DNA from 2 places in the Brevibacillus sp. MER 51 genome. Region 1 is predicted to be linked to the other one. Evidence: riboswitches for the same ligand, from Rfam matches in the RefSeq annotation. Region 1 holds a riboswitch; the other holds the start of a gene.

Evidence for each region. Region 1 has a riboswitch for FMN ahead of ribD (bifunctional diaminohydroxyphosphoribosylaminopyrimidine deaminase/5-amino-6-(5-phosphoribosylamino)uracil reductase RibD). Riboswitches for the same ligand answer to the same signal wherever they lie in the genome.
Region 2: another riboswitch for FMN. It lies ahead of M3630_RS27745 (ECF transporter S component); the one in region 1 lies ahead of ribD (bifunctional diaminohydroxyphosphoribosylaminopyrimidine deaminase/5-amino-6-(5-phosphoribosylamino)uracil reductase RibD).

What each region holds. Positions count from the first base shown of each region.
Region 1 covers NZ_JAMAUS010000008.1:288,737-300,491, forward strand. The annotation lists gene M3630_RS19130 (ABC transporter substrate-binding protein) at 1-394, shown strand, start outside; gene M3630_RS19135 (ATP-binding protein) at 391-2,577, shown strand; gene M3630_RS19140 (sigma-54-dependent transcriptional regulator) at 2,585-3,943, shown strand; gene M3630_RS19145 (c-type cytochrome) at 4,123-5,055, shown strand; gene M3630_RS19150 (HAD family hydrolase) at 5,179-5,847, shown strand; FMN riboswitch at 5,916-6,063, shown strand; FMN riboswitch at 6,176-6,320, shown strand; gene ribD (bifunctional diaminohydroxyphosphoribosylaminopyrimidine deaminase/5-amino-6-(5-phosphoribosylamino)uracil reductase RibD) at 6,453-7,559, shown strand; gene M3630_RS19160 (riboflavin synthase) at 7,579-8,235, shown strand; gene M3630_RS19165 (bifunctional 3,4-dihydroxy-2-butanone-4-phosphate synthase/GTP cyclohydrolase II) at 8,252-9,451, shown strand; gene ribH (6,7-dimethyl-8-ribityllumazine synthase) at 9,468-9,932, shown strand; gene M3630_RS19175 (spore germination protein) at 10,059-11,561, shown strand; gene M3630_RS19180 (GerAB/ArcD/ProY family transporter) at 11,566-11,755, shown strand, end outside.
Region 2 covers NZ_JAMAUS010000022.1:6,803-18,557, reverse strand. The annotation lists gene M3630_RS27770 (glutamate-1-semialdehyde 2,1-aminomutase) at 1-1,163, opposite strand, end outside; gene M3630_RS27765 (protein phosphatase 2C domain-containing protein) at 1,329-2,171, shown strand; gene M3630_RS27760 (ABC transporter ATP-binding protein) at 2,261-3,271, shown strand; gene M3630_RS27755 (ABC transporter permease) at 3,264-4,058, shown strand; gene M3630_RS27750 (ABC transporter permease) at 4,062-4,859, shown strand; FMN riboswitch at 5,264-5,418, shown strand; gene M3630_RS27745 (ECF transporter S component) at 5,650-6,261, shown strand; gene proS (proline--tRNA ligase) at 6,576-8,042, shown strand; gene M3630_RS27735 (HAD family hydrolase) at 8,095-8,733, opposite strand; gene M3630_RS27730 (winged helix-turn-helix domain-containing protein) at 8,797-9,414, opposite strand; gene bcp (thioredoxin-dependent thiol peroxidase) at 9,571-10,041, shown strand; gene M3630_RS27720 (M42 family metallopeptidase) at 10,077-11,129, shown strand; gene M3630_RS27715 (class I SAM-dependent methyltransferase) at 11,139-11,755, shown strand, end outside.

The sequences.
Region 1 (11,755 bases):
TTCCCCAAGAGATTTGGAACAATTGCTCAGTAGGATCTCTCCAGGAGAATACGACGCCATGCTTCCTTTACCTAGCTATGTTCTGGAAGATGCGATTACTGATTGCTTGCCTCTTTTGATCGAGAAGCAATTGTTTGTCATGGGCGCATACCCCGAGCAGGTGAAGGCTGGCTTGTTTGCCGCTTACGGCGTTTCTTTTCATGCACAAGGCATGCAGGCTGCTCATATGGTGGCTCGGGTGTTGGATGGAGTCCCTCCAACCGATCTGTCAATCGAATGGCCGGATGATGTGCGGTTGGTTGTCAATGCTGCTTCCCTGTCCAAGCTGCCTATTACCGTAACCGATCAACAGTGGTCATTGGCACAAGAATGGTATGGAGTGAAGAACAAATGAGGAGGAGCAGACTACCGCGCATCAATCGACTAAAGACAAAGATGCTCCTGTTTGGGCTTTGCATGTCCATCATCCCTTTTTTGATTCTTGGTTATATCAATTTGCAAACGAGTAAAGATAAGGTTCGAGAAGAGGTAGACAGAGCCAATCAGATCTACGTGGAAGATACATTGGCGCAGTTGGATATGCTTTTTTTACATACGACCCAATCCATGCAGGTGGTTCAGCAGCGTTTTCTCAAAGAGCGCCCTAGCGATGATGATGCATATTTTTTGTTGAATACGTTATTAAAAACCTCCCCTTACATGGAGGAGGTCGCGCTTTTTCATCAGGATGGAGGGCCGCAGTTTTTGCTGAATCGCTGGAAACACCAAAGAGTGGATATAGTCAGTGAGCAAGACAACCAGCTTCTTCCCACCATCCAGTCGGGAAAACCATACATCGGAAGCATTGTCCGATCAGCGGAAGGGAAGCTGCTGGTAACGGTCGCGATCCCTCACGTATCTGCTAACGGTGTAAAAGGCGGCATGTACGCAAAGCTCAATGTAAAACAGTTGCTCGAACAGGTCACACTGCGAGCTCGATATGAAAACGAGGCCTATTTGTTCGTCACGGATGGGAAAAGCGATGGGTTTGCAGATCCGTTTATGTTGGGTAAGCCTTCTGATGGCTCCTTGACCTATTATGAACAAGCGGTACCTCCCTCCTGGACACTACCAGATCGAACTGACAAACCTGTTATCCGTACGTATCAGGCTCCCAATGAAGATGTCATGGTCAACTATGCCATGCGTTCTTCCGTCACCCATTGGGTCATTATGCTGGAACAGTCAAGCCAAACGGCGTTTGCTGCCTTTTCAAAGTTGGAACAATCTCTGCTCTTTACGACCTTATTCATCGCACTTATCGTGTTGGGGATTAGCATTGTGTTTTCTGTCTCATTTAGCCGATTAATGGAAAGGATCGAATCCGCTGTGCAAAAAATCGCGGGTGGCGATTTATCCGTACGAATACCAGTGACGACCTCAGATGAAATTGGCAGGCTGGCAGCGTCCTGCAATGAAATGGCACAGAGTCTGGAGACGAAGACCAATCAGCTTCTGGAAGAAAAGAAACGGCTTGATCTCGTCGTCAGTGGCATGGGGATGGGACTGATTCTCGTAGATGAATGTTTTCGTATTCGCTGGATTAATCAAACGGCGTCGGCGTGGTTTCAGAATACGGCAAATCTCCTGGGGAAAGACTGCCATCAGACGATTGGTCAGCATTTCAGCTCATGCAGTGGTTGCATGCTCCGAACACGACAAATGGTAAACCAAAATCAGACTGACCTTATTTCCTCCAGAGTCGATCAGGATGGACGTGTCCGTTCTTATCGACATCAGGTTTTCCCTCTGCATCCGGAGAAAGAATCGTCGGCTTTTCTGGAGGTCATCGAGGACATCACGGAGAAACGAGAGCTGGAAGCCGCAATCGCACAAGCAGACAAGCTCGCTGCTATTGGACTCTTGGCGTCGGGCATCGCCCATGAAATCAATAATCCATTAGGCATTCTGTCGTTGTATGGACAAGACTTGCGGGACCGTCTCGTGGAAGAGGATATTCGAGATTTACAGGACACAGGAGAGCTTACCCAATACTTGGATACGATGGACAAACAAATTAACCGCTGCAAGGAAATCACGACCCGGTTGCTGCATTTTTCGGGAAAATCACCCGTTACCGTAGAACAAGTAGATATTCATCAAGTCCTATCAGACATTCTCATTCTTTTATCCCATGAAATACGTGTCAAACAGGTAACGGTAAACCAGTCTCTGTCGGCCTCTGCTCCGTTTCTTCTCGCTACCCCTGGACAACTTCAGCAGATCTTGCTCAATCTGTTAACCAATGCACTGTACGCGACCCAGGAGCGGGGAAATATTGAGATAGCAACTGATTCTCCATCGAATGATCGGCTCCGTCTGTGGATCAAAGATGATGGATGCGGTATACCTGCAGTAGATTTGCCACATGTTTTGGAGCCTTTTTATACAACCAAGCCTCCTGGAAAAGGGACTGGTCTCGGGTTATCGGTCTGCTACGGGATTGTGACGAATTTAGGCGGAGAAATCGAGATCGAAAGTACGCCAAACATAGGCACGACTGTTACGGTCATCCTGCCGTCGGCAAAGGGGGAATGAACAAAAGATGCACACTGACACTCGGATACTCATTGTTGATGACGAAGCAGATTTCCGCCATCTATTAACCAGTCGATTAAAGAGAAAGGGATATACCACGCTGGAAGCACCTGACGGAATCAGCGCGCAGCAGCTAGTAACCAGCGAAACGATTCATGTGATTCTGCTTGATTTGAAAATGCCCGGGATGGACGGTCTCGCCTTTCTGCAATGGTGCAAGGACGCCTCTCCTGCCATTCAAATCATTGTTGTAACGGGACACGGAACCATCGAAACAGCTATCGAAGCGATGAAACGCGGTGCTTATGATTATTTGACAAAACCATACAACCTCAATGAATTGGAGGTATTGATTTCCAAGGCCATAGAAAAACAGCAGTTGACTGAGGAAAACCAACAGTTGAGAGAAGTGCTGTCGACAAATGGGAAAACGACGTTTCAAATCGTTGCGGAAAGCCCGAAGCTAAAAGAGGTCTTAGCAACTGCCAAGCGAGTAGCCAGTACGGATTTTCTCGTTCTCTTGAAAGGGGAAAGTGGGACAGGGAAGGATGTCATTGCGAGACTCATCTATGAATGTAGTGAGCGAGCAGCAGAGGCATTTGTACCGATCAATTTGGGAGCGATACCAGAAACGATGCTGGAAAGTGAACTGTTCGGACACGAAAAGGGAGCTTTTACAGGCGCAACTGCCCAGAAAAAGGGACTGGTAGAGATTGCTCACCTGGGGACGCTCTTTTTGGATGAAGTAGGGGATTTGCCTTTTCCTTTGCAGGTCAAGCTACTCCGTTTTTTGGAAACGGGTGAATTTCGCCGAATAGGGAGCCCGATTTTGCACAAAGTGGATGTTCGGATCATTGCTGCTACCAATGCCGATCTGGAGAAGAAAGTGGAAGAAGGAACGTTTCGGTCCGATCTCTATTTCCGGCTGCATGTCATGGATATAACGATTCCACCCCTCGCCCAGAGAAGAGAGGACATTTTGCCATTGTCGGCCTTCTTTTTGAATCGACTGAAGCGTAAGTATCCAGTCAAACCGCTTTCTGTGAAAGCCCAGGCCGCGCTTTTGGCCTATTCATTTCCGGGGAATGTTCGGGAGTTGGCTCATATGATCGAACGCGCTGTCGTTTTGGCAAAAGGAGAGGAGATTGAGGACAAGGATCTCTTTCCTCATGAACAGCCAGTGCATCACAATCCGTCAGATCGAAAGCTCCTTTTCTCTGCAGAATCGGGGGAGGAAGAGGCGTTTTTACTGAAACACGTAGAGCGAGAACATATTAAGCATGTGCTGGACGTTCTGCAATGGAACAAGACCAAGACAGCTGAGAAGCTGGGGATCAGCGTGCGTAATCTGTACCGAAAAATCTAAGAGTACGAGCTGCGACCGTGACATTTTGTCGCGTACTGACCATGACATTTTGGCATGGTCTTGTCTTTTTCTTGCTATTTGGAAGCGCCAAGTCGTTCGTTTTCCTGCTTCTATGGTTTGGCACGCCTCTTGCTACTCTCATGGTGTGAATGCACGATCAACATGGAGGAGTGAGACCTATGTTCAAAAAAGAGAAGACAGGCTGGAAGAAGCTGTCTATGGTTGTAGTGGCGATGCTGGTCTTTGCAGGCTGCGCTACACAGCAGACCGCTCAACCCACCTCAACAGCGAATGAGGCCAAAGATAAAACAGCGAGTGGGGCAACGGGAGCAATCAATTTAGATTCCTACACCCCGCCTAGTATGGACAAGGTGCCAGAAGGACCATTGGGAGAATCGATTAAGTATGGACATAAGTTAATGAATGAAACGAGCACAGTGATCCCTGAATACACAGGGAACAAGCTTTCCTGCTCCAGCTGTCACGGTAATGCAGGAATGGATGCGACCTCCCCGTTAACGGGTGTCACCGCAGTCTATCCCCAGTACATTCCAAGGTCTGGAAAAGTGATTACGATTGAAGATCGGATCAATGGTTGCTTTCAACGAAGCATGAACGGAAAGCCATTGCCTTACAACAGCGATGAAATGAGAGCGATGGTTGCCTATCTGACATATATCTCAACAGATGTACCAGTAGGAATTAAAGAGCGCCCGTGGATAGAGAAAAATGATATGAAGAGCGTACCTCAACCGAATGTGGCAAATGGAGAAGCCCTCTTCCAAAAATCGTGTTTACAATGCCATGCTGCTGATGGATCAGGTACAGGTCCAAACTCTGGCCCAGCACTATGGGGGGATAACTCCTTCAATATTGGTGCAGGCATGGCTCGAATTTCCAAAGCTGCTGGCTACATTCAGCGTAATATGCCTTTAGGAGAAATGGGTGGCATCAAGCAAGGCTCGTTAACCGATCAAGAAGCAGCGGACCTAGCTGCCTATATTTTGTCCAAGCCACGTCCGGACTTTGCCAAAAAGGCACAAGATTGGCCAGCTGGAGGGGTTCCAAAGGATGTGCCGTATGAAGTAGATAGCGCCAAGAAGAAGCAATAGGAACTCAATATCGAACCCCAAAAAGGGGGCTGTCCCAAAAGTTATAAAATGACGGAGGGATAGTCCTCTTTTTGATAAAATGGAAGGATCATTCACGACTATTGTCAAAAAAGGAGGCACAAAATGAGCAGAACCTTTCAAAAAGGCATTATTTTCGATATGGACAACACCTTGTTGCAATCCAGGATCGATTTTACCGAGATGAAGCGGGCCATATTTCAGCTATGGGTGGACAATGGGATCGTTTCCCCAACATTTGAATGGGAAAAGCATACCGCATCACAGCTCATTGAGATCGGGCGAAAATCGGAGCAAATGACGTCAGAGTTGGAGCAAGCGATGTGGGATGCAGTAACCGCGATCGAGAAGGAAGGGATGCATGGTGCCGTTCTGGAGCAACACGCGGTAGAAGTGCTGGAGGAGTTGAAGAACCGCTACCAGTTGTATATCCTGACCAACAACGCGTATGCTGCTGCAATGGAGGCTTTGAACGAGACGGGAATCGCCTCCTACTTCGCTGAAATCGTCGCCCGCGAGCAGATGACGACATTGAAGCCATCTCCCTCCGGCGTTCACTATATTCGCAGCCGAAAGCCAGATTGGCCTGTTTCGGCCTGGACGATGATCGGGGATTCGTGGATCGATGGCAAGGCGGCCTGTGATGGACAAGTTGCTTTTATTGCCTATCAAGGGAATGAGTTGGACATGGAGCGAAATGGTGTTGTGCCAAGAGCGTACATCAATGATTTGAAAGAACTCCTGACGTTCCTCGAAATGTGCGAGCAAGAGTAAAAGTGCACTTCTCCAATAAATGATTACAGACAATAGCGAAAAATATGCTATACTTTGCCTAACTGAATACCAGCCTTCAGGGTAGGGTGCAATTCCCGACCGGCGGTAATGACGAACGCACGTCTGAGCCCGCGACTCGCTATCGAAGCAGTTGATAGCGACTGACTTGGTGCAAATCCAAGGCCGACGGTACAGTCCGGATGGGAGAAGGTATTTGGAACGGCCTGTTTCGCTGTTTTTTTCAAAAAACGGTAGAAGCGAGGCTTCTTTCTGAACGCCCTGAGCATAATATTCATGGGCGTTTTTATTTTTCATAAAACTTCATAGCGACAATCTTCAGGGCAAGGTGAAATTCCTGACCGGCGGTAATGGCGTACGTACGTCTGAGCCCGCGACTCGCTGACCACGCTTGCAGCGACTGATCTGGTGAAAGTCCAGAGCCGACGGTACAGTCCGGATGGAAGAAGATTTTTTGCTTTCTTCATTTGTTTTTTCAAAAAACAGATGAGGTAAGGCTTCTTTCCCTATGCCCTGAAACGCTGTGAGGTTTCAAGGGCTTTTTGCGTTGTGCTTGGCTGGAATGATGGAACAGAAAGGAGTGCGGTATGGAACAGGACAGCAAGTACATGGATCTGGCGCTGGAGCTGGCACGATCGGCACGAGGCCAAACCAGTCCGAATCCCATGGTCGGAGCTGTGATTGTGAAAGATGGAACCATCGTGGGAATGGGAGCGCATCTGCGGGCAGGAGAGCCCCATGCTGAGGTGCACGCACTGCGGATGGCTGGGGAAAAAGCGCAAGGTGCGACCGTATATGTGACGCTGGAGCCTTGCAGTCACTATGGGAAAACACCGCCGTGTGCAGAAGCGTTGATCGCAGCTGATGTATGTCGTGTGGTTGTAGCTACGCTCGATCCGAATCCATTGGTGGCGGGACGAGGCATCGAGATGCTGCGGGCAGCAGGAGTAGAAGTGGCGGTGGGCGTGAGAGAAGAGGGAGCGAAGGCGCTCAATGAAGTCTTTTTCCATTACATCCAAACCAGACGTCCATTTGTGACGGTAAAGACGGCCAGTACATTGGACGGAAAAATTGCTTCGGTCACGGGACACAGTCGGTGGATTACTGGTGCAGAGGCTCGGGCAGAGGTGCATGAACTTCGCAGGCAGCATGATGCAATCCTGGTTGGAGTTGGGACGATTCTCGCTGATGACCCACTGTTGACGGCGCGCAAGGGAGAGAAGCGTTTTGGGAGCCAGCCAGTTCGCGTGATTTTGGACAGCCAATTACGTACGCCGCTGGATGCCCGTGTCGTTCAGAATACAGATGCGAAGACATGGATCTTTACGACAGATGCAGCCCCAAGGGAAAAGCAGGAGCTGCTTGCAGCAAGAGGAGTTAAGGTCATCACAATGGTAGGGCCAATTCTCGTGGAAAAGGTGCTGGATACATTGGGGGAGCTGGGAATTACCTCGTTGCTTGTGGAAGGCGGACAGGAAGTAAACGGCTCCTTTTTGCAGGCGAGAGCGATTCAGAAGGTCGTGAGTCATATCGCGCTAAAGCTGATCGGAGGAAGCGGTGCGCCCTCGCCGTTCGGTGGTCAAGGCTTTGCAACGATGGGAGAAGCAGTGCAGCTGACAAATGTCATGATCACTCCGATCGGGAAAGGCGATGTACAGATCAGCGGGTACCCACAATGGGAGGATCAGACGTAGCAGGTGAGGAGGAGAGAGCATGTTCACGGGACTGGTCGAAGAAGTGGGCGTGTTGGAATCGATTCAAGGGAACGAACAGGCGAGTCGACTGGTCATCCGCGCACAGCAGGTACTTGAAGGGGTGAAGCTCGGCGACAGTATCTCGGTCAATGGCATTTGCCTTACGGTAACTTCTTATACCAATCGTCAGTTTTGCGTCGATGTGATGCCAGAGACAATGAATAAGACGAGCTTGCGCCAATTACGCAGTGGACAGCGAGTGAATTTGGAAAGGGCGATGCGGCTGGGAGATCGATTCGGCGGGCATATCGTCTCCGGACATGTAGACGGGACCGGAATAGTTGCTTCACGAGAGGTGAATGCGAATGCAGTTGTGTTTCGGATTGAGGCCAAACCACAGCTGTTGAAGTACGTCATTGCCCGTGGATCGATTTGCATAGATGGCATCAGTCTCACCGTGGTGGACGTAAACGATAGCGGTTTTACGGTTTCGATCATTCCGCATACGCTGGCGAATACGAGTCTTGCAGACAGACGACCTGGGGACTTGGTGAATCTCGAAACGGATGTCATCGGCAAATATGTGGAGCGCTTGTTAGGTTATCAAAACCATGGCGGTACAGAAAAATCTGGCGGGCTCAGTCTAGCCTTTTTGCAGGAAAATGGCTTCGCGTGAGTAGGAGGGAGAAAGCATGTTTCATCGCATAGAAGAAGCATTGGAAGATTTGCGTCAGGGCAAGGCAGTCATCGTGGTAGATGATGAGGATCGGGAAAACGAAGGAGATTTTGTCTGCATGGCCGAAGCGGCTACGCCTGAAATGATCAACTTCATGGTCACGCATGGCAGGGGACTCGTGTGCGTGCCGGTGACAGAAGAGCACGCAACTCGCTTGCAGCTGGCTCCGATGGTGAATGCCAATACAGACAAGCAAGGAACGGCTTTTACCGTGTCTATCGATGAAGGGAGCACACACACAGGGATATCCGCTCACGAGCGCTCTCAAACGGTCTTGGCGATGCTCAATGAGCAGAAGACCGCAGAAGATTTCCGCAGACCGGGACATATTTTTCCGTTAATCGCGAAGTCTGGCGGTGTATTGCGCAGAGCGGGTCACACGGAGGCGGCAGTTGATTTGGCTCGCTTGGCGGGGGGCATTCCAGCGGGAGTCATTTGCGAAATTATGAACCAGGATGGTTCCATGGCACGTCTGCCGGAATTGGTAGAAATTGCACGCCGCTTTGAGCTCAAGCTGATTACGATTGCAGACCTGATAGCGTATCGGATGCGGACGGAATCCATGGTGAAAAAGGAAATCGAAGTGCAGCTTCCGACCGCCTACGGTGATTTTCGAATAGCGGCCTATACGAACGAGCTGGATGGCAAAGAGCATGTGGCTCTCATTAAGGGGGAGATCGGACCGGATGAGCCCATTCTCGTCCGCGTGCACTCGGAGTGCTTGACAGGCGATATTTTCGGGTCATACCGCTGCGACTGCGGTCCACAGCTGCACGCTGCATTGGAACAGATCGAAGCGAACGGACGCGGCATTTTATTGTACATGCGCCAGGAGGGCAGAGGCATTGGCTTGATTAATAAGCTCCGTGCCTACAAGCTGCAGGAGGAAGGCTTGGATACGGTTGAGGCCAATGAAAAGCTAGGATTCGCCGCTGATCTGCGAGATTACGGTATTGGTGCGCAAATTTTGCGGGATTTAGGTGTGCAACGCATGCGGCTTTTGACCAATAACCCACGAAAAATCCGTGGGCTTACTGGCTACGGTTTGACAGTAGAAGAACGGGTGCCGATTCAAATGCCGGAGCATCTGCACAATAAACAGTACCTGACAACAAAACAAGAGAAGCTGGGCCACCTGCTTCATCTGCACAGATAAGGAGAGGGAATAAGCGATGAGAACATTCGAAGGACATTTGGTTGGAACAGGTTTGCGTGTAGGGATTGTGGCAGGACGTTTTAATGAATTGATCGTAAGCAAGCTGGTCGGAGGGGCCCTTGATGCCTTGAAGCGTCATGGCGTAGAAGAGGAGCAGGTAGACGTGGCATGGGTACCGGGCGCGTTTGAAATTCCGTTGATCGCCAAAAAAATGGCGGAATCCGGTCGCTATGATGCAGTTGTTACATTGGGAGCTGTCATTCGTGGCTCCACTCCACACTTCGATTATGTCTGCAATGAGACCGCAAAAGGAGTCGCGTCCCTATCTTTATCCACTGGGGTACCCGTTATTTTTGGTGTTTTGACGACAGACAATATCGAGCAAGCCATCGAGCGAGCAGGAACCAAAGCAGGCAACAAAGGCTGGGAAGCCGCAACGGCAGCGATCGAAATGGCTAACTTATCTAAGCAGTTCGCCTAATCATTTCATATGGGTAGCGAGATAGTTCAACGGGGGCTTTGGCTCCCGTTTTCTATTTTTTTGGATAAAATCACCACGGGTAGGTCAAAGTAAGAAAGATTTTCCTGAAAAAAAGGGGGATCTAACGTGAAGCCGACTGATTGGTGGAGAGCGCAGGTAGAGGCCATACAAACAAAGCGGCGCATCAGTTCGGTACAAGCGCGGCGAAGTGAACAAATTACACCGGAAATGGTAAAACAGTGCATGCAAAACGTGGATGACCTCAGCAGCTTGTCATTGAAGATGAATGACGAAGAGGTACACGTTTTTTTTCTCGATACGCTGGTGGATGTGTCCCAGATTTATGAGAATGTCTTTCTTCCGTTGCAGCGTTCCGACGGGAAAGACCCGATGCAGGTGCTCCCTTTCTCACAGGAATGTCTTCTTGACGATATGGAGACGTTGATGAGTAACTTGCTACGCGGTCATACCATCTTGTTTTTCCTGGAAAGGGATCTCATTCTGCATGTGAACACTTTTCAGGTCGCGCATCGTTCCATTACGAAATCCGAGACGGAGGCGACCGTCCTTGGACCGCAAGATTCCTTTGTTGAAATGCTGGAGATCAATTTGTCCTTGCTTCGGAGAAGACTGGCTACGCCTCATCTGAAAGTATCGAGCTACTCGATTGGCACCGAGGCGCACAACAAGGTAGCTGTGATTTATCTGGACAACATCGCGAGCGCAGAAAATGTGGAGCGCGTGAAAAAACGGCTCGACAATGTCATTTACCCTGGATTTGTCGGGATGCCTGTCTTAAAGCAAATGCTGGAGGATAAGCCGTACTCTCCGTTCCCGCAATTTGGCTTGACGGGTCGGCCTGACAATGCAACAGCAGCCTTATTGGACGGCAGGATCGTGATCATGCTGAATGGCAGTCCGGATGCTGCTATCTGTCCGACTTCCTTTCTGGAGATGTTTAGCAGCCCCGAAGACTTTTACAATCGATGGTCAACGGCGAGCTTGCTGCGGATGATTCGCTTTTTCGGTTTATTTATCACCATCATGCTTACCTCCAGCTATGTCTCTGTCTTGACGTATCATCCGGAAATGCTTCCACCCGCTTTGCTGACGATTTTGTCTGAATCGCGCAGTCGGGTGCCTTTTCCGCCGGTGATCGAGGTGCTCATTATTGAGCTCGTCATCGAGATTTTGAGAGAAGCAGGGATACGCATGCCGACTAAAATCGGTCAAACAATCGGTATCGTTGGCGGTATCGTGATCGGGACAGCCTCCGTACAAGCAGGGTTAGCCAGTAATATCCTGATCGTCCTTGTTTCTGTATCAGCGCTGCTTTCTTTTGTGCCACCCAATTTTTTAATGAGTAATGCGATTCGGCTCGTTCGCTATGGTTTTATCTTGATGGCAGGCGTATTGGGCATGTACGGCCAGATGCTGGCACTGTCGTTTTTATTCGCGCATTTGCTCAATCTGACTTCGCTCGGGACTCCGTACATGACCCCGGGAGTTCCGCGTCAATGGACCGATTTGATGAATAGTCTCGTACGTGCGCCATTGAGGTTTATCGTCAATCGAAACCGCATGTCCCGGGCAAAGCAAAAGCATGTCCGGCCAGTTGGGGAGGACTAGGGAGATGGATAGAGGGAGAATTCACAGCCTGAATCCGATCCTGGTAATCGGATTGATTATGAATACGATGGTGGGGGTCAATTTACTTGGACTGGCTCATTCTGCCAGCAAACTAGGCTACAATCTGTGGTGGTCTCCGATTTTGTTGGGATGCATCGTCAGCTTAACGTTAATTCCGATGATGGCCTTGTGCC
Region 2 (11,755 bases), on a different contig from region 1:
ATCAGCTGGAAGAAGCGGGCAAAAATTTCTCCATTCGCTTTCTGAGCTGCATCGTAATCATGAACAGGCTCGTCCGTAAAGTAAACAGCCAATGCCCCTTTTACACGATTGAGCTGAATGGTCACGCCGTGTTTGTTTGCCGCTTCGATGATTCCGTTCGCCAGCATAGCGCCAAGTCGTTCGAATTTATCGTACACGCCCGGCTGCTTCAATACTTCCAGGCAGGCAATACCCGCACGGATAGAAGCAGGATTACCAGCCATTGTTCCTGCTTGATACGCAGGGCCGAGTGGGGCGACTTGCTCCATGATTTCCCGACGACCACCATAAGCGCCGATTGGCAGACCGCCACCGATAATTTTGCCCAATGCAGTCAGATCAGGCTCGACTCCGAGGAGGTTTTGTGCGCCGCCATAGCAGAAGCGGAAGGCCGTGATCACTTCATCGTAGACGACAAGGGCGCCAGCTTCGTGCGTAATGCGGTTAACCTCTTCCAGGAAGCCAGGCTCAGGTGCCACGATACCGAAGTTGCCGACAATCGGTTCAACGAGGACGCAAGCCGTTTCGCTTCCCCATTTGCTCATAGCTTCTGCGAATGCTTCGATATTATTAAAAGGTACGGTAATGACTTCGCTGGCAATGCTTTGCGGAATACCTGCACTGTCTGGAATCCCCAGAGTAGATGGCCCCGAGCCGGCAGCAACGAGCACCAAATCAGAGTGGCCGTGGTAACAGCCTGCAAATTTGATGATTTTGACACGTCCGGTATAGGCACGTGCTACACGAATGCAGGTCATGACTGCTTCTGTACCGGAATTGTTGAAGCGAATGCGCTCCATCGAAGGGATTGCTTCGCGGATCATGTTTGCAAAGGTAATTTCCCATGGAGTAGGCGTACCGTACAGGGTTCCATTGGCAGCCGCTTCGCAAATCGCTTTGGTCACATGTGGATGTGCATGGCCAGTAATGATGGGGCCATATGCTGCTAAATAGTCAATATATCGATTGCCGTCCACGTCCCAGAAATACGCGCCCTGGGCACGTTCCATCGTTACGGGTGCTCCCCCGCCTACGGCCTTGAAAGAGCGGGAAGGGCTGTTTACCCCGCCTAGAATGACGTCGAGTGCTTGCTCGTGCAGTTGCGCGGATCGTTCACGTTTCATGCATATTCCCTCTTTTCTTTTGGAACTACCTCTTTTGGAAAAAGTCCTTCATTATCTTACCACAGCTGTTCAACAAGTGGATATGAACGGAGAGCTATAGATGAAGGAAAGGAAAAATGATACAATTTTCAAGCAAATCACTCCAAGGGTAAAGGCGGGGTCATCATGAAACTTGAGTGCATCTCCATGAAAGGAAGCAGCAAAAGCAATGAGGACGCCTATGTGATTCAGCAGGTCAAGCATGTGTATGCGGTCATCGATGGCACTACGTCGCTGATCCCGTATGAGAACGAAGCAGGGCAGACAGGAGGAGCTATCGCGGCTGACCTTGTAAAAAAGCAGTTGGAAGCAATGCCGGAGGATGCAGCTTTGCACAATTATTTGGGGACGATAAACGAAACCCTTCAGGAGCAGATGCGGCAAAGTGGCATCAATCTTGAGAAAAAGGAAGCATTGTGGGGAGCGGCCTGTGCAGTCGTTCGTGTAGGAGATGCCCATATCGAGTATGCGCAGTTGGGTGATTGCATGATATTTGCCGTTTATGATGATGAGATGGTAAGACCCCTGACGCACACGCAAGTCAGCCATTTGGAACAGGCCGCCTTGGCGAAGTGGGAAGAAGGAATCAACGAAGGATCGTGTACCCGAACAGAGCTGTACGAACGATGTATGGACATCCTGATCCATAACCGCTATCAGGCGAATGGACCAGGAGGCTACGGCGTGTTGAATGGCGATGTTGCCTGTCGGGATTTTATCGAGTATGGACGCATGAATCGAGTTGGCGTGAAGGCATTGGTGCTGGTAACGGATGGTCTTTTCATGCCGAGAGCTATAGGTGGAGCACAGCCAAAGTGGGAAGAAACGGTGCTGCCGATTGTACATAAAGGGCTGCAACGTTATACAGACGAGCTGATCGCTCTGGAAAACAATGATCCCGAATGCATCCACTATATCCGCTTTAAAAAGTCAGACGACAAAACGGGCATGATTCTTTATCTTCAATAACAGTTTGGTGCAGTTTGCCTTTTGCACAATTCGATTGGCTCATATACACTACAAATGGTATTTAAGCGAAGAAAAAAGGACGGTTTTCCATGATTCAGGTAAATCATTTACAAAAGGATTTCCGCATTCATCAGTCCAGACCGGGCCTTGGTGGTGCTTTTCGTGATTTGTTCAGTCGAGAGTACAAGACAGTAAAAGCGGTGGATGACCTTTCCTTTACAGTAGGGGAAGGGGAAATGTTCGCGCTGATTGGGGAAAATGGTGCCGGAAAATCAACCACGATCAAGATGCTGACGGGTATCTTGACCCCGAGCGATGGCGAAATCGTCATCAACGGCTATGTGCCTTTCAAGCAGCGGGAAGAGTACGTTCGATCCATCGGAGTTGTTTTCGGGCAGCGCTCTCAGCTTTGGTGGGACTTATCTCCGCTAGAGTCCTTCCGCCTGTTGAAAAGCGTTTATAAGGTTGACGAAGTAGAAGGAGAAAAATGGCTGGAGCGTTTGATTGAGGAGCTGGAAATTTCACCGTTCGTCAGTCAGCCAGTGCGCAAGCTGAGTCTCGGACAGCGGATGCGCTGTGAAGTGGCTGCTTCGTTGATTCATAAGCCACGCCTGCTGTTTCTCGATGAACCGACAGTTGGTCTCGATGTACTCGTTAAGCAAAAAATCCGTGAGTTTCTCCGCAATTTGAACGAGACGGAAAATATGACAATCTTGTTGACGACTCACGATGTGTCAGACATCGAAGCACTCTGTAAACGGGTGCTTGTCATGGACAAAGGAAAGCTGATCTTCGACGGTTTACTGAATGACCTCAAGGAAAAATGGGGCAATGGCACAGAAGTGTCCTTCCAAATGAAAAAGCGCACTTCAGCAGCAGCTCTTCGTCAGACATTGGGCGAGATGCCTTGTGAGATCGAGCAAATCAATGACTTTACCCTCAGTGTAAAAGTAGCGCGAAGTCAAGAAATGTTGCCCTTTGTGTTGTCGACGGTCATGTCCTCCTTTGAAGTCAGCGATGTGAAAATCGAGGAGACGAGCACAGAGGATATCGTTCGCAACATTTATTCCTCAGACCAAGAGGTAAGAAGCCATGCGTAAGCTTTATATGGAACTCATCCGCATGAGGTTTTTGACGATGCTTGCCTATCGTGTCAACTATTACAGCGGGATCATTATCTACGCGATCAACATCGGTGCGTACTACTTTTTATGGGGAGCGATCTACGGAGGTCAGCAGCAGCTGGGCGGGCTTACGGTGGAACAGATGACTTCCTACGTTGCGATTGCTTGGATGTCGCGGGCGTTTTATTTTAACAACATCGATACGGAAATAGCCCAGGACGTCCGAGAAGGGAAGGTCGCAATTGAAATGATACGCCCTTATAATTACTTGTCCGTGAAAACGGCGCAGGCTTTTGGGGAAGGGATCTTTCGTTTTCTTTTTTTCGCGGGTCCAGGTATTTTCCTTATCAGTCTGATCATTCCGTTCAGCTTCCCTGCGACAGCAACTGGGTGGGGACTGTATTTGATCAGCTTGATGTGTGCGTTTTTGATCAATACACAAATCAATCTGGTGACAGGCTTGCTTACTTTCTTCCTGTTCCGAAACGATGGCATGATGCGAGCCAAGCGGGTCGTGGTGGATCTGTTGTCTGGTCTCGTGCTGCCGATCAGCTTTTTCCCCGGTTGGGCGCAAACGGTAATGGGGTATCTTCCATTTCAGGCGGTCAACTACTATCCGAGCTTGATCTTCACAGGTGCGATTTCAACGGAACGCTCTTGGGAATTGATCGGTTTTCAGGTGATTTGGATGTTTGTCATACTGGTTCCCATCTTGGTGATGTGGCGTCTTGCCCGCAACAAGCTGGTTGTGCAAGGAGGGTAGAGCATGCAAGACATGAGACATATTTTTAGTATTTTTGCCGACTACCTGAGCCAGTACTTCAAGACGAGACTTGCCTACCGAACAGATTTTCTCGGGGATTTTGTGTCCAATCTGGTTTCTGAGTTGATCAATCTTGTCTTTATTGTTGTTGTGTTCACCCATGTTCCGCTGATGGGGGATTGGACGCGTGACGAGATTATCTTTATCTATGGGTTCTTTTTGGTACCATACGCATTATTCTCGATGTTCTTCGGTTTTTGGGACTTCAACGAACGGTACATCATCCGGGGCGAGATGGATCGCATCCTGACGAGACCGATCCACAATCTGGCGCAGGTGTGCCTCGAGTCGATTGCGCCAGACCGCATTTTTGGCGTCATAACCGGGATCATCATCATGGGGTATGCTGCCATTCAACTCGATTTGTCGTTTTACTGGTACGACGTGTTCATCTTTATCGGGCTCTCGATCAGCGGGGCACTGATTTACGGTGGCGTGTATACCGCGATTGCTGCTGTTAGCTTCTTTTCCGACTCGCGGACAGGGATTGCCCCGATGATATACAACATCCAGCAGTACGGGCGCTATCCGGTAGACGTGTACAACAAGGCTATTCGCTTTGTGCTCACCTACGTGCTGCCGTTTGCTTTCGTAGGTGTTTATCCGGCGGCTTACTTTTTGCGCAAGGAAGTTTGGTACACATATGCGGCAATGACGCCGGTAGTGGCTGTTATTTTCTTCGGGATTGGGCTGTTGGTCTGGAACTGGGGAGTCACGAAGTATCGGGGAGCGGGTTCTTGATGATTTATAATCCGAAGTCGTTGTGAGGTAAAAAAAGACCATCCCGGCTGCAACCGGAACGGTCGGTACAATAGGCGCTTCCCGCAAAGGGGTGCGGCTCAATACTATGTTGCGAAATAGACCGCAGAGCTGTCAACTCAAGGGCGGTCTATTTCTTTTTGGTCAAGGTAACAACCAAGCCGATCTCCCCCCTTTCTATGGGGATGAGCCGCGCGACCACCCTTGAGGAGCCGATTCTATTGTGCAAGCGAATGATAGCATAATGTGCTCTCTAGTTAGCAAGTGTCTTTTTTATTCGCTATTCGCACTAAACACATCGGAAAAATAAATAAGAAGTGTCGCTTTGGCAGTTTCCTCTATTGTCAAATCAAAAAACAGCAGTATAATATGCTGTATACAACTACACATTCCTTCGGGGCAGGGTGAAATTCCCGACCGGCGGTGATCATGCTTTACGCATGTTAAGCCCGCGAGCCTCCCGAGCGTAAAGTTGCGACGGAGTGCAGGATCTGGTGTGATTCCAGAGCCGACAGTACAGTCTGGATGGGAGAAGGATGACGACAGTACGTTTATCACACGTGCTTGTTTACCTGTGCAAACGGGATGAGAACGTAGAGGCAGCCCTCTTGTTTCTTGTACCTTTTATTTGCGCATGGTTTTGTCATACGCTTGCAAATGCCCTGTGGAACATAGCCACAGGGTTTATTCTGTTTGTGTAACAAGACGTGTGAGCATACAACGACTGTTGCCATTCCTCAAGAAGGAGTAGAAAAATGAGGAGATGGTAAACATGAAAGAAACAGCGCTGCATTCTTCGCGCACACGTGCAACCCAAAAGCTGGTGACGATTCCCATGCTGGCGGCCGTTGCATTTATTCTGCAGTATCTCGAGGTTCCCGTACCACTGATGCCAAGCTTTTTGAAGCTCGACTTCAGCACACTCCCGGCATTGATCGGGGGACTCATGTACGGACCTGTAGCTGGCATTATTATCGAGGTACTGAAGAATACACTGCACATGCTCTTCAAAAATACAGATGGCCTTTTGATCGGTGAACTCGCAAACGTCGTAGCAGGATCAAGCTTTATTTTTGCGGCTGTCTACATGCAGCGTCTGGGCCAAGGCAAAAAAGGCTTCCTGACTGGTCTCGCTCTGGGGACGGTTTTGATGACGATCGTCATGGCTGTGGCAAATGCATATGTGCTGTTGCCTGCGTACGCTGTGCTTTATCAAATGCCGATTGAACAGCTCTTGACTATGTTCAACGCGACAAGCATCTGGTCATTGGTTCTGTACGGAATCGTGCCGTTCAATCTCTTCAAAGGTGTTATGATTTCAGTGGTCGCATATCCGATCTACGTGAAGCTCGGCTCCAGAATCGCTGCACGTACCAACAATTGACAACCACGACATGACTCGCTAATATGTTAACTTAATAGAAAGTTTCAAAAGGCTATGAAAGGACCCGCAGCTATACCCTCGTAACAGAGAGTCGGCCCTAGTCTGGAAGGCTGATACGTAATGGATAACTGCATCCCATCCTGAAGCCGCTGGTGAAGAGCTTAGCCGGATGCCCACCGTTATCGGGTTATCGAGAGGACTATGGCGTATTGCTATGGTCAATCAGGGTGGTACCGCGGAAGTTAATCCTCCGTCCCTTTTTGGGATGGGGGATTTTTTGCATTTTACGTAAGAACAAAAAGGAGCGTAGACGGATGAAAGAGGACAAAGCGTTTGTAAAAGAAATTACACCGCAATCGGAGGATTTTTCGCGTTGGTACATCGATGCCATCAAAAAGGCTGATTTGATGGACTACACACCGGTGCGCGGCTGCATCGTTTTCAAGCCGGATGGCTTTGAGCTATGGGAGCGAATTCAAGAGGCGATGAATAAGCGCTTCAAGGAGACAGGGCATCGCAATGCCTATTTCCCGATGCTGATCCCCGAGTCCTTCTTTCAAAAAGAAAAAGAGCATATCGACGGCTTCAATCCAGAGCTGCCTTGGGTAACAGAGGCTGGGGGCGAGCGGCTAGAGGAAAAGCTCGCACTACGTCCAACCTCCGAGACGATCATCGGGCATATGTACAGCCAATGGATTCAGAGCTATCGGGACCTGCCTGTATTAATCAATCAGTGGGCAAACGTGTTTCGCTGGGAGAAGCGGACAATGCCGTTCTTGCGGACATCGGAATTTCTCTGGCAAGAAGGCCACACGGCACATGCGACAGAGGAGGAAGCTCGTCAGGAAACGATGCAAATGCTGGAGATTTACCGAGAGGTCGTTGAGCAGGAGCTGGCCATTCCGGTTTGGAAGGGACAAAAAACACCAAGTGAACGCTTTGCGGGTGCTGTTGACACGTATTCCATTGAAGCGATGATGAAGGATGGCAAAGCAGTGCAGGCGGGCACCTCGCACTATTTGGGTGATAAATTTGCGCGCGGCTTTGAAATCAAGTTTTTGGATCGCGACAATCAGTTCAAGTACGTTCACACCACATCATGGGGCACCTCTACGAGACTGATTGGTTCAATGATCATGGTGCATGGCGATGACCGCGGTCTCGTGTTGCCGCCTCGCATGGCTCCGACACAGGTGATTATGATCCCGGTCGGTCCGATGAAGCTGCGCGAGAAAGTCATGGAGGCGTTTGATCCGCTCTTTGACGAAATCAAGGCCGCAGGAGTGCGTGTCCGTGCTGATCTTCGCGAAGAAACACCAGGCTGGAAGTTCAATGAGTGGGAAATGCGCGGGGTTCCTCTGCGTCTGGAGCTCGGCCCACGTGACGTGGAAAATGGTCAAGTGATTTTGGCTCGACGCGATACAGGGGAGAAGGTGACGGTCTCACTTGAAGGTATCGCGCAGACCGTTGTTCAACTGTTGGAAGAGATTCAGCAAAATATGTTCCAAAAAGCACTAGCATTCCGTGATGAAAACTCACATCTGGGGATCGACACACTGGAGCAGCTATCCGCTCATATTGCTAAAAACGAGAGCGAAAACAAAACGAGCGGATGGGTGTTAGCTGGCTGGTGTGGGGATGATGCTTGTGAATCGAAGATCAAGGAAGAAACCAAGTTCACCTCTCGCAACATCCCGTTTGAGCCTCCTGTACAAAAGAAAGTCTGCCTTTGCTGCGGCAAAGAGTCACAGCATAGTGTCTGGTTCGGACGGGCGTATTAATCAAAAAAGGGTGTGTCCACGCTTTTGCGGCAGGGGCACACCCTTTTTTCAACTAGCGTCCGAGAATCCAATCGGTAAAAGCTGGCACATCCGTAAAGTGGTAGTCAGGCTCGGGATCGAATTTTCCCGACTTTTGTGTAACCAAAAGCCAATCCACACCGACTGTCCGCAAACCAGCGGCACGACCAGCCAACACATCAGCATCACTGTCACCTACGAAAATGGTTTCCGCAGGAGTTGCGCCTAGCTGTTTCATAGCAGTAAAAATACCTTCTGGATGAGGCTTTGGATGTGTGACCTCATCACCTGTAATCACGACGGAAAAATACGAATCTAATCCCCATTCTCGAAGGGAGATGTCAGCGCTTTTTCGTCCTTTTCCTGTTACGATTCCCATTTGGATATCGGCTGCGTGAAGTTCGTCGAGCATAATTCGGATATTTTCCGGATTTTGTACGCGGGAGTGTTCATCTGTGTATACACGATAAAAATGTGCGAAGGCGTTGTCATGCGCATGTGGGGGAAGCTTGCTTTGCAAAATGCCTGTCTCTGTGGGGCCAAAGAGAGCTACAATCTGCTCGTCCGTATAATGCTCTTGTAAAAACTGCTGAAAGGTGGAGCGAAAAGCGGTGAAGATCAAGGGGAGGGTGTCGGCAACTGTGCCGTCGAAATCAAACAAGATCGTCCGCATTGGAGTCCTCCTTTGATTAGAAAATGAAAGAAAACCATCGTATCTGATGGTTTTCTTGGTGACTTACTCATCCGAATCATCAAAAGGATCATCTGAATCATCTGTTGGATCAGCCGGAGTCAATGGGAACAAGATGTCGAAAAACTTGAATTTTCGACGGCCAGATTCCTTTTTGAACCCTTTGTACTTTTGCAACAGCTCAGAGATGTCTTCCACAAATTGATTACGTTCTTCTTGACTCAAATAAAATTCAGTCAAATTAAAAGCGAACGTATTTTTGTATTCCTTCCGAACATCCTGGTCGCTTGCGACGAAGCGATTGAGCGTTCGCATGAGGTCCTTTTCCGTAGTACGAAACGGAGTAAACATGACATCACTTAATTGTTGAGCGTTTTCTTCAATCATCAATTGAAGCTTGACCTGAATGACCTTGGCAACAGGCTCATAATATTTCTCCACAATGGAGCCTTTTACCCGGGTATCCACTTGCTCGAGCAGTCCAACACGCACGAGCTCTTTCACATGGTAATGTAGCCGTGCTGCATTTTCGCCTAGTTCTGTAGCGATTTGTTTGGCCGTTCTGGGCTCCAAATCTTCAAAGAGTTCCAAAATTTTAACCCGTTCCGCTATAGCAAGCGATTTTAGCGCTTCTGGATCTGTTACTTCAAAAAACTCTTTCATGCGAATTCACCATCCAACTGACTAGGCAAAATTTTATTTTTTTTAATTCTATCCTTTTCTGAATCAAAGCGCAACTTGTATGCGGATGAAGTGACTACTAGATTGTGGTAAAATGGGACCAGCGAAAACAGGATATTATCGAGAGGAGGGAAAAGTTTGACGGCAGTAGGACAAGCTGCACCTGCATTTACTTTGCAGGCGAGCAATAATCAGACCCTCTCACTTTCCCAATTTCATGGTCAAAATGTAGTGCTTTATTTTTATCCGAAGGACCAAACGCCAACATGTACCACAGAAGCATGCGACTTCCGTGACTTCCATTCAGGTTTTGCCGAGCTGAATACAGTTGTTCTCGGAATCAGTCCGGATTCTGTGAAATCGCATGATAAATTTATCGCGAAGCACGAATTGCCTTTTCCGCTTCTGGCAGATCCAGATCACCAAGTGGCAGAGGCTTATGGCGTGTGGGTGTTGAAAAAAATGTACGGACGAGAGTACATGGGCATTGAACGCACGACGTTCGTCATCGACAAAGAAGGCAACATCGCAAAAGTATGGCCAAAAGTAAAAGTCAAAGGACATGTGCAGGAAGTGCTTCAATTTATTAAGGAAGAGCTTCAATCCTAACGTTTATTTCGCAATGGGCGAATGGAGGAAAACAGATGAGTGTATCCACGGAATATGTTGTACAAAGCTTTTGCCAATTGGCGAACATCCCAAGTCCATCCGGCAATACGGAAAAAGTAATGGCCTGGGTTGCACAAGAATTAGAAAAGCTTGGCGTTTCCTATAAACGGACTAACAAAGGGGCAATCGTTGCAACAGTAGCGGGGGCCCATAACGAAAAGGCAAGACTCTTGACCGCTCACGTCGATACACTGGGCGCGATGGTAAAAGAAATAAAGAGCAACGGGCGCTTGAAGCTGACTTTGATCGGCGGCTTTGCATTCAATGCGATTGAAGGAGAGCACTGCGTTGTAGAGACTAGTAGCGGTCGTCTTGTAACCGGTACCATTTTGTCCACCAAAGCTTCCGTGCATGTATACAGCTCAGAAGCGGGGAAAGCTGAGCGCAATGAGGCGAACATGGAAGTCCGACTGGATGAAAAAGTCACAAACAAGGAGCAAGTCCTTGCGCTTGGGATTTCCGTCGGAGATTTCGTCTCCTTTGATCCGCGGGTGACGGTAACGGATAGCGGCTTTATCAAGTCCCGCCACATTGATGATAAAGCAAGCGTAGCTGTGCTCTTGGGGGTTCTGAAGGAGCTGAGTGAATCCGGCGTGAAGCTGCCTTACACCACGCACTTTTTTATCAGCAATAATGAAGAGATCGGCTATGGCGGCAATTCCAGCATCCCTGATAACGTGGTGGAGTACCTGGCTGTCGATATGGGCGCGATTGGGGACGGACAGACGACAGATGAGTATTGCGTGTCCATTTGTGCGAAGGATTCCACTGGACCTTACCACTACGGATTGCGCAGCCATCTGACCAAGCTCGCACAAGCGAACGGTCTGAACTACCAAGTGGACATTTATCCCTACTATGGTTCCGACGCAAGTGCTGCGCTGAGAGCAGGATATGACGTTGTCCATGGTTTGATCGGACCGGGAGTAGATGCATCCCACTCTCATGAACGTACACATAAAGAAGCGCTCGACAACACAGCGAAGCTCGTGATGGCCTACCTTCAATCAGAAGAAATGCAAGCATAGGAGGGCCGTATGAGCAATATGTATCAATGGGCTGACTACTATGATCTCACGCAGCGCGGTGTCGCGGGTGATGTTGACTTCTATCTGGAGCAAGCCAAGCAAGCAGGCGGAAAAGTGCTGGATCTTGCTTGCGGCACCGGAAGAATCAGCATTCCGATGGCGCAGGCTGGCATCGACGTTACCGGAATTGACCTTTCCCAGGATATGCTGGCGAGGGCTCAGGCAAAAGCAGAGGAACAAGGTGTGACATCCGGCTTGAGGCTATTGCAAGGGGATATGCGCGCCTTTGATCTGCAAGAGTCATTTTCGCTGATTATGATTCCTTTTCGGTCGTTTTTGCATCTGTTGCATGTTCAAGAGCAAATGAAGGCATTGACCTGCATTCGCAAGCATCTGGCTCCAGGCGGGAAGTTCATCATGAACGTGTTTGTGCCCAAGATTCATCATTTTTACGAGGAAAATGAAAAAATGTCCTTGCGTGGCACTTACCCACTCCCGTCAGGAGAAGAGGTTGCGATGTGGGATTACACCCGTTATGACCATTTTCAGCAACTATCCGAAGTGACACGCATATACGAGCGTACGGATGCACAGGGAGTTGTGACGGAACGGGTGAAAGGTCGATT